DNA from 4 places in the Enterobacter sp. UPMP2052 genome. Region 2 is predicted to be linked to each of the others. Evidence: predicted binding sites of a transcription regulator. Region 2 holds the regulator's gene; each other region holds the start of a gene.
What was found. The regulator PurR, encoded in region 2, represses purine synthesis genes. The targets are predictions, from matches to a motif close to CANGCAAACGTTTGCNTG.

Region 1: pyrC (dihydroorotase) is a predicted target of PurR. The motif match lies at 2,822-2,839, and genes of this name have one in related genera.
Region 3: purT (formate-dependent phosphoribosylglycinamide formyltransferase) is a predicted target of PurR. The motif match lies at 2,485-2,502, and genes of this name have one in related genera.
Region 4: ACWKX3_RS14285 (nucleobase:cation symporter-2 family protein) is a predicted target of PurR. The motif match lies at 3,225-3,242, and genes of this name have one in related genera.

What each region holds. Positions count from the first base shown of each region.
Region 1 covers NZ_JBSKJR010000001.1:1,610,641-1,615,305, forward strand. The annotation lists gene ACWKX3_RS07530 (YceH family protein) at 1-52, opposite strand, end outside; gene rimJ (ribosomal protein S5-alanine N-acetyltransferase) at 62-646, opposite strand; gene mdtH (multidrug efflux MFS transporter MdtH) at 884-2,092, shown strand; gene ACWKX3_RS07545 (lipoprotein) at 2,217-2,777, shown strand; gene pyrC (dihydroorotase) at 2,902-3,948, shown strand; gene dinI (DNA damage-inducible protein I) at 4,023-4,268, shown strand; gene bssS (biofilm formation regulator BssS) at 4,542-4,665, shown strand, end outside.
Region 2 covers NZ_JBSKJR010000001.1:1,391,607-1,396,271, reverse strand. The annotation lists gene punC (purine nucleoside transporter PunC) at 1-725, opposite strand, end outside; gene punR (DNA-binding transcriptional activator PunR) at 840-1,751, shown strand; gene purR (HTH-type transcriptional repressor PurR) at 1,768-2,793, opposite strand; gene cydH (cytochrome bd-I oxidase subunit CydH) at 3,091-3,180, shown strand; gene ACWKX3_RS06425 (MFS transporter) at 3,346-4,512, shown strand; gene sodB (superoxide dismutase [Fe]) at 4,549-4,665, opposite strand, start outside.
Region 3 covers NZ_JBSKJR010000001.1:681,571-686,235, reverse strand. The annotation lists gene ptrB (oligopeptidase B) at 1-1,620, opposite strand, end outside; gene ACWKX3_RS03095 (tellurite resistance TerB family protein) at 1,708-2,364, opposite strand; gene purT (formate-dependent phosphoribosylglycinamide formyltransferase) at 2,536-3,714, shown strand; gene kdgA (bifunctional 4-hydroxy-2-oxoglutarate aldolase/2-dehydro-3-deoxy-phosphogluconate aldolase) at 3,756-4,397, opposite strand; gene edd (phosphogluconate dehydratase) at 4,437-4,665, opposite strand, start outside.
Region 4 covers NZ_JBSKJR010000004.1:146,946-151,610, forward strand. The annotation lists gene spoT (bifunctional GTP diphosphokinase/guanosine-3',5'-bis pyrophosphate 3'-pyrophosphohydrolase) at 1-411, shown strand, start outside; gene trmH (tRNA (guanosine(18)-2'-O)-methyltransferase TrmH) at 416-1,105, shown strand; gene recG (ATP-dependent DNA helicase RecG) at 1,109-3,190, shown strand; gene ACWKX3_RS14285 (nucleobase:cation symporter-2 family protein) at 3,294-4,665, shown strand, end outside.

The DNA of each region.
Region 1 (4,665 bases), 220 kb from region 2:
CCAGCAAGCATCCAATGACGCGCGCTTCGGCACCGTTCAACTGATATTTCATCTTTTCTCCTTAACGACCCGCCGTCCAGTCCTGAGCCGTGAGCGCCGTCAGGACGTGATCCTGCCACTCACCGTCGATCAACAAATAGTCTTTGGCGTACCCTTCTTTTTCAAACCCTAACCGCGCCAGCAGGCTACCGCTGCGCTGATTGTGGGGCATGTAGTTCGCCATAATGCGATGGATATGCTGCGTGCGCTGCATATACCGGATTGCCGCCGTTAACGCTTCGTACATCAGTCCCTGCCCCTGCCATTTCTGGCCGATGGAGTAGCCGAGATAGCAGGCGTGAAACGACCCGCGCACCACGTTAGAGAAGTTGGCGATGCCGATAATCTCTTTTTCATCAGGATCCAGCAGCGCGAAATAAAATGCGCTCCCCTGCTTGTGAAATTCCGCGATCATACTGAGCCGCGCCTGCCAGCCGGAAGGGTAGCAATGGCTTTCATCCCGAACGGGTTCCCAGGGTTTTAAAAACTGGCGATTCTCGGCGTAATAATCCGCCAGACGCCAGGCATCACGCTCGTGCACCAGACGAACAACCAGCCTGTCCGTTGTCAGACGCACTTTTGGCACGTTACTGCGATAGCCAAACATCGATACCACTCCTTCCCGTCGCTTCTGCTCTACCTGTTAGCTTTACTATACCTGCGGCAGTGCCGTCTGTGAAAACAGTGACATACCATTTTTACCTCTTTTCACAACTTTCGATGAGAACTCTCTATCAAAGCACCTTTTTGATAAAAAAATATTGTCACGCCCGGGGGTGGGAAAACGCGCGGCGACACCGCAGAATGTTAGCGTGCTCACCTTCTTATTTTCCCTGGAGGGAAAATGTCCCGCGTATCACAGGCCAGGAGCCTGGGTAAATATTTCCTGCTCGTCGATAACATGCTGGTCGTGCTCGGCTTTTTTGTCGTGTTTCCCCTGATATCGATCCGTTTTGTCGATCAAATGGGCTGGGCGGCATTAATGGTCGGTATTGCGCTGGGATTACGCCAGCTTGTTCAGCAAGGGTTAGGCGTGTTTGGCGGTGCTATCGCCGACCGCTTTGGCGCAAAACCAATGATCGTCACCGGCATGCTGCTACGCGCGGCAGGCTTTGCCACGATGGCCATCGCCCATGAGCCGTGGGTGCTGTGGTTCTCCTGCTTCCTGTCCGGCATTGGCGGCACGTTGTTCGACCCGCCGCGTACCGCGCTGGTGGTGAAGTTAATTCGTCCACAGCACCGGGGGCGTTTCTTCTCCATTCTGATGATGCAGGACAGCGCCGGCGCGGTTGTGGGTGCGCTGCTGGGAAGCTGGTTGTTGCAGTATGACTTCCGTCTGGTCTGCGCGACCGGTGCCGTGCTCTTTATCCTGTGTGCGCTGTTTAACGGGCTGTATCTGCCCGCGTGGAAACTGTCGACGGTGAAAGCGCCGGTGCGGGAAGGGCTTGGGCGCGTGCTGAGCGATAAGCGTTTTGTGACCTATGTATTAACCCTGACCGGCTACTACATGCTGGCGGTTCAGGTGATGCTGATGCTACCGATCATGGTGAATGACATCGCCGGTACGCCGACCGCGGTCAAATGGATGTACGCCATTGAAGCCTGCCTGTCGCTCACGCTGCTCTATCCGATTGCCCGCTGGAGTGAACGGCGCTTTCGTCTTGAGCACCGCCTGATGGCGGGTCTGCTGATCATGACGCTGAGCATGATGCCCATCGGTTTAGTGAGCTCGCTTCAGCAGCTGTTTACGCTTATCTGCACGTTCTACATCGGCTCTGTTATCGCCGAACCGGCCCGTGAAACCCTTAGCGCCTCGCTGGCGGATGCACGGGCGCGCGGCAGCTATATGGGGTTCAGCCGTCTGGGCCTGGCGCTGGGTGGTGCGCTGGGCTATGCGGGCGGTGGCTGGCTGTTCGATGCGGGCAAAGCGATGAGCCAGCCGGAACTGCCCTGGGTCATGCTCGGCGTGGTGGGGTTTATCACCTTCATTGCCCTGTGGTGGCAGTTCAGCCAGAAGCGCAGCGCGAGCGGCATGCTCGAGCCTGGCGCGTAATACCTCACGTCGGCGGGAGGCCCCTCCCGCCGCGCTTATCAGTTTTTTCTGCTGGTTTCTGCCATTTCACACTGACATACTGACGCCACAGGACAGAAGCGCCGATTTTTCGTTGAGGAACACTATGAAGAAAATTGTTATTGCCGCTGCGTTGATTGTCAGTGGTCTGCTGGTAGGCTGCAATCAGCTTACCCAATACACCGTCAGTGAGCAGGAAATCAATCAGGCGCTGGAAAAACATAACAACTTTTCCAAAGACATTGGTGTGCCGGGCCTCGCCGATGCACACATCGTCCTCAGCAATCTCGTCAGCCAGATCGGACGTGAAGAGCCGAATAAAGTCACCCTTTCCGGGGACGCTAATCTGGACATGACCTCCCTCTTTGGTAATCAGAAAGCCAATATCAAACTCAAACTGAAGGCGCTGCCGGTCTTTAATAAAGAGAAAGGGGCGATTTTCCTCCAGGAGATGGAAGTGGTCGATGCGGTTGTCTCACCGGATAAGATGAAGCCGGTGCTGCAGACGCTCATGCCGTATCTGAATCAGTCGCTGCGCAACTACTTCAACCAGCAGCCGGCCTACGTTCTCAGCGAGGACAAGAGCAAGGGCGAGTCGCTTGCTAAAAAGTATGCCAAGGGCATTGAGGTAAAACCCGGCGAAATTATTATTCCTTTCACCGATTAACATCAGGGCGCTCAGGCGCCCTTTTTTTTACGGAAAAGTGTGCAAACGAAAACGTTTCCGCTTATGATTTGTGTCCGGCAAAAACAGCCCTCTTATGACTGATTCTTTTCAAGCCGGAGCTTCCATGACTGCACAATCCCAGGTTCTTAAAATCCGCCGCCCTGACGACTGGCATATCCATCTGCGTGATGGCGATATGCTCAAAACCGTCGTGCCGTATACCAGCGAAATTTATGGCCGCGCGATTGTCATGCCAAACCTGGTTCCGCCCGTTACCACCGTCGATGCAGCCATCGCCTATCGCCAGCGCATTATGGATGCGGTCCCGGCAGGACATGATTTCACGCCATTGATGACCTGCTATCTCACGGATTCTCTCGATCCGAACGAAGTGGAGCGCGGGTTTAACGAAGGGGTGTTCACGGCCGCTAAACTTTACCCGGCGAATGCCACCACCAACTCCAGCCACGGCGTGACCAGCATTGATGCCATCATGCCGGTGCTGGAACGCATGCAGAAGCTGGGCATGCCGCTGCTGGTGCACGGTGAAGTGACCCATGCGGATATCGATATTTTCGACCGCGAAGCCCGGTTTATCGAGACGGTGATGGAGCCGCTGCGCCAGCGCCTGCCCGCGCTGAAAGTGGTGTTTGAGCACATCACCACCAAAGATGCGGCAGAGTATGTCCGTGACGGCAATGAGCTGATTGCCGCCACCATCACGCCTCAGCATCTGATGTTCAACCGCAACCACATGCTGGTCGGTGGCGTACGCCCTCACCTCTATTGCCTGCCGATCCTCAAGCGCAACATCCACCAGCAGGCGCTGCGTGAGCTGGTTGCCAGCGGGTTCTCCCGCGCATTCCTCGGCACCGACTCCGCGCCGCATGCCCGCCACCGTAAAGAGGCAAGCTGCGGCTGCGCAGGCTGTTTTAACGCCCCTACCGCCCTGGCGAGCTATGCCACCGTATTCGAAGAGATGAATGCCCTTGAGCATTTCGAGGCGTTCTGTTCCCTGAATGGCCCCCGTTTCTACGGCCTGCCGGTCAATGAGACCTTCATTGAGCTGGAACGCAAAGCGAGCCAGGTTGAAGAGGCGATCGCGCTTACGGATGACACGCTGATCCCGTTCCTCGCGGGTGAAACCGTGCAGTGGACCGTCAAACGCTAAAAAACCCCGCCCCCGTGTTGTCAAAACACCAATATACCTGTATAAATGCACAGTATATTACACAGGGGGCATTTATGCGTATTGAAGTCACCATTGCCAAAACCACCGTTCTGCCTGCCGGCGCGCTTGATGCACTGGCAGGCGAGCTATCCCGCCGTATTGACGAAAATTTTCCTGATAATGAGAATCCCGTAACGGTGCGTTATGCGACCGCGAACAACCTGTCGGTTATCGGTGGCGCTAAAGAAGATAAAGAGCGTATCAGTGAAATTTTGCAGGAAACCTGGGAAAGCGCTGACGACTGGTTTATCACCGATTAACACTTGCTCCCTCATTGTGTTTTTTGCCGGGTCGCCCCGGCTTTTTTTCATCTCAATTATGTTTAGTTCAGATTATTTCAGCATCTTCTTAAAAAATCGTGAACAAGATGGCGTTTTATTGCTCGAACAATCCTAAAATGCAGAAAAATGTGTTGCTACCTATTTATTTTTCCCATAAGAACCCTTATCTATTGATATACTGAAGATGCTTTCAGAAAAACATGCATTGAACCTCAAAGCCGTTGTCTTCTAACACGCATTTAGGGGGTTATAATGGAAAAGAATAGTGAAGTCATCCAGACCCATCCGCTTGTCGGCTGGGATATCAGCACCGTAGACAGCTACGACGCGCTGATGCTGCGTTTGCACTACCAGACCCCAAGTCAACTCAACCGTG
Region 2 (4,665 bases):
CCGATGGCCGCCGGGCTATAGCCCATATCGTGGAGGATAAAAGGTGAGCCGGTGAGCCAGGCGAAGAAGCTCGCAGAGCAGGCGGCGTAAATCAGGACGTTACCGCGATACGCTTTGGTGCGCAGCAGGGAGATAAAGGTGATGGGCTTCGCATCGGCGTGCGTGGCTTTTTTATGGGCCGGCTTAAGCGCAAAGGCGGGCAGCATCAGCACCAGCGTAATGGCAAACAGCGTGGCGAAAATCGCCTGCCAGTCGAAATGGGCGAGGATCCAGCTGCCCAGCAGCGGAGCAAGGGCCGGCGACAGGCCGACCAGCGGCATGATGGTAGCGAAAATCCGGTTTGTACGCGAGGCCGGGTAGTAGTCGGTCACCAGCGCCTGCCAGGTGACCGCTGCCGCGCATACGCCCACCGCCTGAATAAAGCGCAGCACCAGCAGCCAGGTGGCATCACGTACCCACAGCATCCCCAGACAGCCTACGGCAAAAATCGCCAGGCCGAGTAACAGCACCGGCTTGCGGCCAAAGCGGTCAGAGAGCGGCCCCCACATCAGCTGTGCGATGGCGAAGCCCGCAAGGAATAAGCTCAGGCTGGCGCTGATGGCGGCGGCAGGCGTCTGCAAATCTTCCTGCATCGCGGCGAAAGCAGGGAGGTACATATCGGTTGCCAGAAAGCCAAGCACGCTTAAGCCGCCGAGCCAGACTAAAAATCCGTTCCTGGGTTGCATTGTTTTTTTCTCCTGAGGAGGCAGGTGTTAATTGGCGCAGAGTGTAGGGAGTGCAAAGCGGCTTGTGAAACGCTAATATTTGGTAAGTGCATTCAAATTTTTTGCAGGCAGAAAATGTGGTCTGATTATTCTCTTGAAGTTGTAGACGCCGTGGCGCGTAACGGCAGTTTTACCGGAGCCGCGCAGGAACTGCATCGGGTTCCCTCTGCGGTCAGTTATACCGTGCGCCAGCTGGAGGAGTGGCTGGCGGTGCCGCTGTTTGAGCGTCGGCACCGCGACGTGGTGTTAACGCCTGCGGGGGCGTGGTTTCTCAAGGAGGGACGTTCTGTCATCAAAAAAATGCAGATCACCCGCGAGCAGTGCCAACAGATCGCCAACGGCTGGCGGGGCCATCTCTCCATTGCGGTAGACAACATTGTGAAGCCCGAACGCACACGGCAGATGATCGTGGATTTCTATCGCCATTTCTCGGACGTTGAGCTGCGGGTATCGCAGGAGGTGTTCAACGGCGTCTGGGATGCGCTGGCGGACGGCAGGGTTGAGATGGCTATCGGCGCGACGCAGGCTATTCCCGTTGGGGGACGTTACGCTTTTCGGGATATGGGCATGCTGAGCTGGACCTGCGTGGTCGCCAGCCATCATCCTTTGGCCGCGCTGGAAGGGCCGCTGAGTGACGACACGTTGCGCAACTGGCCGTCGCTGGTGCTGGAAGATACCTCGCGCTCGCTGCCCAAACGCATCACCTGGCTGCTGGACAACCAGCGGCGCGTGGTGGCACCTGACTGGGAGTCGTCTGCCACCTGCCTGACGGCGGGCCTGTGCGTGGCGATGGTGCCCGTCCACTTTGCACGTCCGAGGATCGACAGCGGTGAATGGGTTGCCCTGCAGCTGGAAAACCCGTTCCCGGATGCAGCCTGTTGCCTCACCTGGCAGCAGAACGACGTATCGCCTGCCATGGCCTGGCTGCTGGATTATCTGGGAGACAGCGAAACGCTGAACCGGGAGTGGCTACGGGCGCCAGCGTAGCTGGCCCCGTTAACCATTAGCGACGGTAGTCGCGGAAAGGGCCATCCGCAACGGAACGGCGCTCAACAAGACGCGGGTGGACTTCAATAGACTGCGATTCTTCACGCTTGTTAACGATCCTGTCCATCAGCATGTTGAAAGCGGTTTCGCCCAGCGAATCTTTCGGCTGGTGGATGGTGGTCAGCGCCGGGGTGAAGAAACGGGCGTTACGCACGTTGTCATACCCGATCACGGAAATGTCCTGCGGCACGCGCAGACCCAGTTCATCCGCCGCACAGAGCGCACCCATTGCCATAATATCGCCCCCGCAGAAGACGGCGGTCGGGCGAGGCTGCTGGGAGACGATCTGCTGCATGGCGCGATAGCCCGATTCTGGCTCGAAGTCGCCCTGCACAATCCAGTTTTCCGGCACGGTGATCAGTGCTTCTTCCATCGCTTTCATAAAGCCAGCCAGACGCCCTGCGCCGGTGTTGCGCTCAAGCGGGCCGGGAATAACGCCAATCTCGCGATGCCCGCGTTCTACCAGATAACGACCCGCCATATAGCCGCCTTCAAAAGCGTTATCAATCACGGAGTCGGTGAAATCGGCGCGCGCTTCGCCCCAGTCCATCACCACCATCGGGATGTGACGGTACTCTTCCAGCATGGAAAGCACCGATTCCGGGTATTCTGAACACATCACCAGCAGGCCGTCGACGCGCTTTTGCGCCATCATTGAAAGGTAGGCACGCTGTTTTTCAATGTTGTTCCAGGCGTTGCCCAGAATCAGGGTATAGCCTTTCTGGAAGCAGTTTTTTTCCACCGCTTCGATAATTTCTGCGAAATAGGCCGCTTCGCTACTGGTTGCCAGCAAACCGATCGATTTGGTGTGATTCACTTTGAGGCTACGCGCTACCGCACTCGGGGAGTAGTGCAGCTCTTTGATCGCCGCCCAGACGGCATTGCGCGTCTCTTCAGCAACAAAGCGAGTTTTGTTAATAACATGTGATACGGTTGTAGTGGAAACGTTTGCGCGTTTTGCTACGTCTTTTATTGTTGCCATTAAATGTCACTCCAGACCATATCCTAAGCTCCTGATAATCATGAAGGTAAACGTTTGCCTTCTCTCACCCTTATTACGCAATCTTGAATTGCGACACGCCGGGAAAACGACACAGGACGTCAGGAGGGGGTCAATGGCCGGTACGCTAATAAATTTAGCGTGGAATTTTGTCCTATCTTGATGAAAAGGGGAAGAGCAAAAGTGGATATCAGGTTAAAACCAGGAAGATTTTTGACCTGAACTGTGTAAAAATGAGCAAGCTCACTTTTCGTGGGGTGATTAAAAGGAGAAAAATTGATGAGTTCCGATCTGAAGTTTTCGCTGGTTACCACCGTTATTGTGCTGGCATTGATTGTGGCCGGTGGTTTAACGGCTGCGCTGCACTGATTCACGCGGAGGGAGAGGCGTCTCCCTCCACATCCTCGCCTGATTGTTACCCCTCTGGCAAAAATCTTTTGCCAAAATGTAAACTTCTCATTTTTTGTGATTGATGTCATGCTTTTGGCTTCATTGTTCTGTGTCACGACGCGACACGGCATCCGGAGTTAACGCATGAAAATCAATTTCCCCTTGCTGGCCCTGGCGATTGGCGCTTTTGGGATTGGCACCACTGAATTCTCCCCGATGGGCTTGCTGCCCGTTATCGCGCGGGGCGTAGACGTCTCAATACCGGCGGCTGGTATGCTGATCAGCGCCTATGCGATCGGCGTGATGGTGGGGGCACCCCTGATGACGCTGCTGCTCTCGCACCGCGCGCGTCGCAATGCGCTGATTTTCCTGATGGCGATCTTCACGCTTGGCAATGTGCTCTCCGCAATTTCGCCTGACTACACCACCCTGATGCTGTCGCGTATTCTGACCAGCCTCAACCACGGTGCTTTCTTCGGGCTGGGATCAGTCGTTGCCGCCAGCGTGGTTCCCAAACACAAGCAGGCCAGCGCGGTCGCCACCATGTTTATGGGCCTGACGATCGCCAATATTGGCGGCGTACCGGCGGCGACCTGGCTCGGTGAAGTCATCGGCTGGCGCATGTCGTTCCTCGCCACCGCCGCACTTGGGGTTGTGGCGATGGCCGCACTGTTCTTCTCCCTGCCGAAGGGCAGCGCCGGAGAACGCCCTGATGTACGCAAAGAGCTGTCGGTGCTGGTGCGCCCTCAGGTTCTTTCCGCGCTATTGACCACCGTGCTGGGCGCCGGGGCGATGTTTACCCTCTATACCTATATTTCACCGGTGCTGCATGAGATCACTCACGCTACGCCGATCTTTATTACCGCGATGCTGGTGCTGATTGGCGTGGGCTTCTCGATTGGCAATTACCTTGGCGGGAAGCTGGCAGACCGTTCCGTTACCGGCACGCTGAAAGGCTTTTTAACCCTGCTGATTGTGATTATGGTGGCCATCCCGTGGCTTGCGCGCACTGAAGTGGGGGCGGCGATTGCGATGGTGGTCTGGGGGGCGGCGACCTTTGCCGTGGTACCGCCACTGCAAATGCGCGTGATGCGTGTTGCTCATGAGGCGCCGGGGCTCTCATCTTCCGTCAATATCGGGGCGTTCAACCTGGGGAATGCGCTGGGCGCTGCGGCGGGCGGTGCGGTGATCTCGGGTGGTCTGGGTTACGGCTTTGTACCCGTGATGGGGGCGATTGTGGCCGCGCTTGGCCTGCTGCTTGTACTGATGTCCGGGCGAAAACAGCCTGAAGCGGCCTGCGCTGCAAAATAGAATAAACGCAGAAGGGCGAACCCTTCTGCGTGTCTCTTACCCGGCGAAGTTCTTCGCCACGAATTCCCAGTTAACCAGCGCCCAGAAGTGCTCCAGATAGTTAGGGCGCGCGTTACGGTAGTCGATGTAGTAGGCGTGTTCCCACACGTCCAC
Region 3 (4,665 bases), 710 kb from region 2:
CGCCCCCATCAGCATGCCACCGGCGCTGCCGCCCATGCCGAAGCAGAGATCGGGATGGCCATAACCCTGCTCCACCAGCGCATCGCACACGTCCAGATAGTCGTAGAAGGTGTTTTTCTTTTTCAGGAACTTACCGTCTTCGTACCACTGCTGACCCAGCTCGCCGCCGCCGCGAATATGGGCGATGGCATAGACAAAACCCCGGTCGAGCAGGCTCAGCCTGCTGCTGCTAAAGTCGGCGTCCATGCTGGATCCGTACGAACCATAGCCGTAAACCAGGAGCGGGTTTTTACCCTTACTGAAATGCGCCTTGTGATAGACCAGCGACACGGGCACTTCCGCACCGTCCCGCGCGGTCACCCACAGGTGCTCGCTGCGGTAATTGTCAGAGTCGAAGCCTTTCACCTCGGCCTGCTTGATCACCTGACGCTGCCCGGTGTCCATGTCCAGCTCAAACAGCGTATCAGGGGTGGTCATTGACGAATACCCATAGCGCAGCCGCGACGATTCAGGTTCAGGGTTAAAACCAATCCAGGTCACATAGGCCGGATCGTCAAAGGCGATACCCACCACTTCCCGCGTTTTACGGTTGATCTGCCGGATGCTGGTCAGCCCGCGCTGGCGCTCCTCCACCACCAGCCAGTCGGTAAACAGGGTAAAGCCCTCGAGCATGACCTGTTCACGCGCGGGAATAAGCACTTCCCATTTGCGCTCGTCGCGCACCTTGGTTTTATACAACCCGAAGTTCTTACCTTCACGGTTGGAGCGGAGGTAAAAGCTGTGCTGGAAATGATCGAGGCTGTATTCGTGATCTTTGCGGCGAGGCAGGAAGCAAAGCGGCTGCGCGTCGGGAAGTTCCGCATCAAGCAAGAGTACTTCCGAGGTGGTCGCACTGGCCAGGTAGATGATCACATAGTGGCGGGACGATGTTTTATGCAGGCTGACATAATACGTCTCATCTTTTTCTTCATACACCAGTTCGTCGTCGGCAGACGAGGTGCCCACCGTATGCCGCCAGACCTGGTAAGGCAGCAGCGTGGAGGCATGTTTTTTTACGTAGTAGACCGTTTCGGAATCGTTCGCCCAGACAAAGTCCGGCGAGACGTTGTCCAGCATTTCCGGATACCAGTTTCCGGTTTCCAGATTGCGAAAGCGCAGGCCGTACTGACGGCGCGAGAGATAATCTTCCGCCAGCGCCATAATGGCGTTATCCGGCGAGATGGACATGCCGCCTAATGTATAAAACTCGCTGTGGGCCGCACGCTTGTTGGCATCCAGCAAGATGTCCCACTCATCCCACTCGGCGCTGAGCACGGACTGACGCTGGTAGATAGCATACTCGTTGCCAGGCTCATAGACATGGCGATAGCGATAGCCATTTTTAGTCCAGGGCGCGGAAATATCGCGCTGCGGGACACGTTGCACCATTTCGTTCAGCAAACGATCCTGCAGCGCCTGCTGGCTGGCCATGACCTTACGGCCATAGTCATTTTCCTCGTGCAGATAGTCGAGGACATCCGGCTGCGAGCGCGTATCGTCCCGCAGCCAGTAATAGTGGTCAATACGCGTATCTCCATGCGTGGTGATCGCGTAAGCAGTGCGTCGGGCTTTCGGTGGCATGTTCGTTTTACTTTTGAGTTTTACACCCTATAAGGTTGGCAAAACACACGCATGATGCAAGCGAAACATGGCCAGTTTAGGAAAGCATTAGCCCGCCAGGGCCTGTTTTTGCTGCTGAATATCCTTCTCGATGCCTTCCCGCACGTCCTGAGGGATCTTCAGGGCATCGCCCAGCGCATTAAGGTAGCTCCGCTCCATAAAGTGATCGATATCGATAGCCGCGCAGCTCAGGAAATAGAGTTCAAGCGCCTCCTCTTCATTTTTAACGCTCTGGGCCAGTCGCTGCGGGTCAAGCGGCTGTTCGATGGCCTTCGCCACCAGCGCCCTGCCCTGTGCTTCGACGCCCGCCTCGCTCAGCTGTTGTTCAATTGCCGTGCGCTCCTGGTCGTCGATATGTCCGTCGCTCTTCGCGGCGAACACCAGCGCCAGAATCAGCCGTTCCGTACGAATATCCAGCGGCGAGGTATGCTCACCATAGTGCGGCTCATCGTTATGCGCGGTACGCACCTTATCTTTGTATTTGTTCCACAGCACGGAGCCGGCGATGGCCCCGCCGCCCGCAAGCAGCGCGCCAGTGCCGTATTTGGTCAGCAGCTTGCGCGAGGATTTGTTCGCGACCAGTAGCCCTGCCAGCCCGCCCAGCGCACCGGGAACCAGAAGTTTACTGAGCCCCTGCTCGCCCGTCCCCGAAGAGGACGTTTTTTGACCCAGCATGGATTGCAATTGATTCAACCAACCTGACATGATTTCTCTCGCTTAATGGTGAACATGCTTCACAGCCTAAGCGAGTGGACGTCAGGAAATGTCTGTTGGCACTAAAGAAGCGCAAATTTCTTGCCTGTCACCTTTGCCCCTGACAAGACAGACGCAAACGTTTTCGTTTATACTGCGCGCAACTTTTTCAGGGGGATAGTTATGACACGTTTAGGAACCGCGCTGCGTCCGGCAGCGACGCGCGTAATGCTGCTGGGATCGGGTGAACTGGGTAAAGAAGTCGCCATCGAGTGCCAGCGTTTAGGCGTTGAGGTGATTGCTGTTGATCGTTATCCGGACGCGCCGGCCATGCATGTCGCGCATCGTTCTTATGTGATTAACATGCTGGACGGCGAGGCCCTGCGCGCGCTGATTGCCAAAGAAGAACCGCATTATGTGGTGCCTGAAATCGAAGCCATCGCCACCGATACGCTGGTCGCGCTTGAGCAGGAAGGCCAGCGCGTCGTACCCAGCGCAAACGCCGCGAAACTGACCATGAACCGCGAGGGCATTCGTCGCCTGGCGGCAGAAGAGTTGCAACTCCCCACCTCCAGCTACCGTTTTGCTGGCGACAAAGCCGGTTTTCTGCAGGCCGTTGAGGAGATTGGCTACCCGTGCATCATTAAGCCGGTGATGAGCTCCTCAGGGAAAGGTCAGAGTTTTATCCGTGACAGCTTACAGCTGGATAGCGCCTGGGATTATGCGCAACAGGGTGGCCGCGCAGGGGCCGGACGCGTGATTGTCGAGGGCGTGGTGAAGTTTGATTTCGAGATCACCCTGCTGACCATCAGTGCCGCAGACGGTGTACACTTCTGCGATCCGATCGGTCATCGCCAGGAAGATGGCGATTACCGTGAATCCTGGCAGCCGCAGCGAATGAGCGCTCTGGCGCTGGAACGCGCGCAGGAGATCGCCCGCAAGACGGTGCTGGCGCTCGGCGGATACGGGCTGTTTGGCGTGGAACTGTTCGTCTGCGGTGACGAGGTGATTTTCAGTGAAGTCTCCCCGCGTCCGCACGATACCGGGATGGTAACCCTGATTTCACAGGATCTTTCCGAATTCGCCCTGCACGTGCGGGCTTTCCTCGGCCTGCCGGTTGGCGGCATCCGTCAGTACGGCCCGGCCGCGTCAGCGGTGATCCTGCCGCAGTTAACCAGCCAGAACGTCACGTTTGATAACGTCGAGAACGCTGTGGGTGCCGGTTTGCAGGTGCGCCTGTTTGGTAAGCCAGACATCGACGGAACGCGTCGGTTAGGCGTGGCGTTAGCCACCGGTCAGGACGTGGAGGATGCGGTCGCGAGAGCGAAAACAGCCGCAGCTAACGTGAAGGTGACGGGATAAAAAAACGGGCCATCTGGCCCGTTTTTCTTACGGCGGATAGTTTACTGCTTCGCGCCTTCAACCGCTTCGCGAGCAAGCTTCGTGATGCGATCCCAGTCTCCTGCTTCCAGCGCATCCGCCGGAACCAGCCAGGAACCGCCGATGCACAGCACGCTTTTCAGCGCCAGGTAGTCACGGTAGTTCGCCGGTGAGATACCGCCGGTCGGGCAGAAGCGAACCTGTGAGAATGGGCCTGCAATTGCCTGCAGCGCTTTGGTGCCGCCGTTGGCTTCCGCCGGGAAGAATTTAAACTCTTTCAGACCGTAGTCCATGCCCAGCATCAGTTCAGAAACGGTGCTGATGCCCGGGATCAGTGGGATGGTGCCTTCGGTTGCCGCTTTCAGCAGTGGCTCAGTCAGGCCCGGGCTGATGGCAAACTGTGCGCCCGCTTCGGTAACGTCCGCCAGCTGCTGCGCGTTCAGCACGGTACCCGCGCCAATGATGGCATCCGGCACCTCTTTGGCGATAGCGCGGATCGCGTCCATCGCACATGCGGTACGCAGCGTCACTTCCAGAACACGAACACCGCCTGCAACCAGCGCTTTCGCCATCGGAACGGCGTGCTCCAGTTTGTTCACCACGATAACCGGCACTACCGGGCCTGTTGTCAGGATTGCTTCTGCACTTGTTTTCCAGTTTTTCATCAGAGTCTTCTCTCGCCAGATCGTTAAAATCAAGTCGTCTTAAAACGTAATACAGGTTGCGCCCTGCTCCGCGCCGGAAAGTTTCTCACGCAGCGCGCCAAACATTTCACGCCCGGTGCCCACGCGCGACGCGCTCAGGTCAGGAATATGCGGCTTACGTGCCGCCAGCTCGGCCTCATCCACCAGCAGGGTTAACTCACCCGTCTGGCCGTTAACGCGAATGATGTCGCCATCACGGACCTTCGCCAGCAGGCCGCCGTCGTAGGCT
Region 4 (4,665 bases), on a different contig from region 2:
CTCATTACCTTCGCGAAATGCTGTCGACCTATCCCCGGCGACCCGATCATTGCCCACGTCAGCCCGGGCAAAGGCCTGGTGATCCACCACGAATCCTGCCGTAACATCCGCGGCTATCAGAAAGAAGCGGAGAAGTTTATGGCGGTCGAATGGGATAAAGAGACGGCGCAGGAATTTATCACCGAAATTAAGGTGGATATGTTCAACCACCAGGGTGCTCTGGCAAACCTGACGGCTGCCATCAACACCGCCTCTTCCAACATTCAAAGCCTGAACACGGAAGAGAAAGATGGCCGCGTGTATAGCGCCTTTATTCGCCTGACCGCGCGCGACCGTGTGCATCTGGCGAACATTATGCGCAAAATCCGCGTGATGCCAGACGTTATCAAAGTCACTCGTAACAGAAACTAGGCTTATGAATTCAGTACGTTATGCACGTATCTGTGAAATGCTCGCCAGGCGCCAGCCTGACCTGACGGTCTGCATGGAGCAGGTCCATAAGCCTCACAATGTCTCCGCTATTGTCCGTACAGCAGACGCCGTCGGCGTGCACGAAGTCCACGCCGTCTGGCCGGGCGCGCGTATGCGTACGATGGTCTCGGCTGCCGCAGGCAGTAACAGCTGGGTCTCGGTTAAATCTCACCAGACAATAGGCGATGCCGTATCCCATCTTAAGGGCCGTGGCATGCAGGTGCTTGCGACCAACCTGTCCGATAAAGCCGTAGATTTTCGCGAGATCGACTACACCCGCCCGACCTGCATTCTGATGGGTCAGGAGAAAACCGGGATCAGCCAGGAAGCGCTGGATCTGGCGGATCGGGATATCATCATCCCGATGATCGGCATGGTACAGTCCCTCAACGTCTCCGTTGCCTCCGCGCTGATCCTGTATGAAGCACAGCGCCAGCGTCAGAACGCCGGAATGTACGCGCGCAGCAGCAGCATGCTGCCGGAAGAAGAACAGCAGCGACTGCTGTTTGAAGGGGGCTATCCGGTGCTGGCCCGCGTGGCGAAACAGAAAAAATTACCTTACCCCCACGTCAACGCGCAGGGCGAAATTGAAGCCGATGCCGAGTGGTGGTCTACCATGCAGTACGCAGGATAACCGATGAAAGGCCGCCTGCTGGATGCCATCCCGCTCAACAGCCTGACGGGCGTGGGCGCGGCGCAAAGCGGTAAGCTGGCAAAAATTGGCCTGCACACCGTGCAGGATCTCCTGCTTCACCTCCCCCTGCGGTATGAAGACCGCACCCAGCTGTACAAAATTGGCGATCTCCTGCCCGCAATTTACGCCACCGTTGAGGGCGAAGTGCTGAACTGCAACATCACGTTTGGCGGACGTCGAATGATGACCTGTCAAATCAGCGACGGCACCGGCATTCTCACCATGCGCTTTTTCAACTTCAACGCGGCGATGAAAAACAGCCTTGCTACCGGAAGGCGGGTGCTGGCTTATGGCGAAGCCAAACGCGGTAAATACGGCGCAGAGATGATCCACCCCGAATACCGCGTACAGGGCGACCTCAGCATGCCGGAGCTGCAGGAGACGCTCACACCGGTCTACCCAACGACCGAAGGGATCAAGCAAGCGACGCTGCGCAAGCTGACCGATCAGGCGCTTGAGCTGCTTAATACCTGTGCCATCGCCGAGTTACTGCCGCCGGAGCTGGCGCAGGGCATGATGAGCCTGCCGGAGGCGCTGCGTACCCTGCACCGTCCGCCACCGACGCTCCAGCTCATTGATTTAGAAAGCGGCACGCATCCCGCCCAGCGGCGGCTTATCCTTGAGGAATTACTGGCTCACAACCTGAGCATGCTGGCCCTGCGTGCGGGAGCGCAGCGCTTCCACGCCCAGCCGTTAAGCCAGCGTGATGAGCTCAAAGATAAGCTTCTGGCCTCGCTGCCGTTTAAGCCGACAGGCGCACAGGCGCGTGTCACCGCCGAAATTGAGCGCGATATGGCACTCGACGTGCCGATGATGCGTCTGGTTCAGGGCGACGTCGGTTCCGGTAAAACGCTGGTTGCCGCGCTGGCCGCATTGCGCGCCATTGCCCACGGCAAGCAGGTGGCACTGATGGCACCGACCGAACTGCTGGCCGAACAGCACGCCAATAACTTCCGCGCCTGGTTCGCCCCGCTTGGGGTTGAGGTGGGCTGGCTGGCCGGCAAGCAAAAGGGCAAAGCCCGTCTTGCGCAGCAGGAGGCGATTGCCAGCGGCCAGGTACAGATGATTGTTGGCACCCACGCCATCTTCCAGGAACAGGTCCAGTTTAACAGTCTGGCGCTGGTGATCATCGATGAACAGCACCGCTTTGGCGTGCATCAGCGTCTGGCGCTGTGGGAAAAGGGGCTGCAACAGGGCTACCATCCGCATCAGCTGATCATGACCGCCACGCCTATCCCGCGCACGCTGGCGATGACCGCCTACGCCGATCTCGATACCTCTACCATTGACGAGCTGCCGCCGGGCCGCACGCCGGTGACGACGGTAGCCATCCCGGACACGCGTCGCAGCGATATTATCGACCGCGTGCGCAACGCCTGCATGCAGGAAGGGCGTCAGGCCTACTGGGTGTGTACGCTGATCGAAGAGTCTGACCTGCTTGAAGCGCAGGCCGCAGAAGCCACCTGGGAAGAGCTTAAGCTGGCGCTACCGGAGCTGAATGTTGGTCTGGTGCACGGGCGTATGAAGCCCGCCGAGAAGCAGGCGGTCATGCAGGCCTTTAAACAGGGCGAGCTGCATCTTCTGATTGCCACAACGGTCATCGAAGTGGGCGTGGACGTGCCAAACGCCAGCCTGATGATCGTTGAAAACCCGGAACGCCTGGGTCTTGCGCAACTCCACCAGCTGCGCGGGCGCGTTGGCCGCGGCGCGGTGGCCTCCCACTGCGTTCTGCTTTATAAAGCGCCGCTGTCCAAAACCGCGCAGATGCGTCTGCAGGTCTTACGCGACAGCAACGATGGTTTCGTGATTGCGCAAAAAGACCTGGAAATCCGCGGGCCGGGCGAATTGCTGGGCACGCGTCAGACCGGCAACGCCGAGTTTAAGGTGGCGGATTTAATGCGCGATCAGGCCATGATCCCCGAAGTTCAGCGCCTCGCCCGCCATATTCATGAACGCTACCCCGAGCAGGCGGCCGCGCTTATCGAACGCTGGATGCCTGAAACCGAGCGCTACTCCAACGCCTGAAAACGCCACAGAATCCCCCTCAGAAAAATTTCTAAATGCAATCGTTTGCTTTTACCAACTGGTCAGATAAAATGCCCGCTTTTCCACCGTGGGATTGCCGCCGATGTCCGTTAACACCATAGAGTCTCCTGATGCGCAACCGATTGCGCAGAAGCAAAACAGTGAACTGATCTACCGCCTTGAGGACCGCCCGCCGCTGCCTCAAACGCTGTTCGCCGCGTGTCAGCACCTGCTGGCAATGTTCGTGGCGGTGATCACCCCTGCGTTATTGATTTGCCAGGCGCTCGGTTTACCGGCTCAGGATACTCAGCACATCATCAGCATGTCCCTGTTCGCCTCCGGTGTCGCCTCCATTATTCAAATTAAAGCGTGGGGTCCGGTAGGGTCCGGGCTGCTGTCGATTCAGGGCACCAGTTTTAACTTTGTGGCCCCGCTGATCATGGGCGGTACGGCACTGAAAACCGGCGGTGCGGACGTCCCGACGATGATGGCAGCACTGTTCGGCACGCTGATGCTGGCAAGCTGCACGGAGATGGTCATCTCCCGCGTGCTGCACCTGGCGCGCCGGGTGATCACGCCGCTGGTTTCCGGCGTGGTGGTGATGATTATCGGCCTGTCGCTGATTCAGGTTGGCCTGACGTCCATCGGCGGTGGCTATGCGGCGATGAACGACCACACCTTTGGCGCACCGAAAAACCTGCTGCTGGCAGGCATCGTGCTGGCGATTATCATTCTGCTCAACCGTCAGCGTAACCCGTATCTGCGCGTGGCATCGCTGGTGATTGCGATGGCGGCTGGCTACCTGATGGCGTGGGCGCTGGGCATGCTGCCGGAGAACACCGCCCCTGCCAATGCGGCGCTCATTACAGTCCCCACCCCGCTGTACTACGGCCTGGGCATTGACTGGGGTCTGCTGCTGCCGCTGATGCTGGTCTTTATGATCACCTCGCTCGAAACCATCGGCGACATTACGGCCACCTCCGACGTCTCCGAGCAGCCGGTCTCCGGCCCGCTGTACATGAAGCGTCTTAAAGGCGGCGTGCTGGCGAACGGCCTGAACTCGTTCGTCTCGGCGGTGTTCAACACCTTCCCGAACTCCTGCTTCGGCCAGAACAACGGCGTGATCCAGCTGACCGGCGTTGCCAGCCGCTACGTGGGTTTTGTGGTCGCCCTGATGCTGATCGTGCTCGGTCTGTTCCCGGCGGTAAGCGGCTTTGTGCAGCACATCCCTGAGCCAGTGCTTGGCGGCGCAACGCTGGTGATGTTCGGCACCATTGCGGCGTCCGGCGTGCGTATCGTCTCGCGCGAGCCGCTGAACCGCCGCGCAATTATGATTATCGCCCTGTCGCTGGCCGTCGGTCTTGGCGTCTCTCAGCAGCCGCTGATCCTGCAGTTTGCCCCTGACTGGGTGAAAAACCTGCTCTCTTCCGGCATCGCCGCCGGGGGGATCACCGCTATCGTTCTAAACCTTGTGT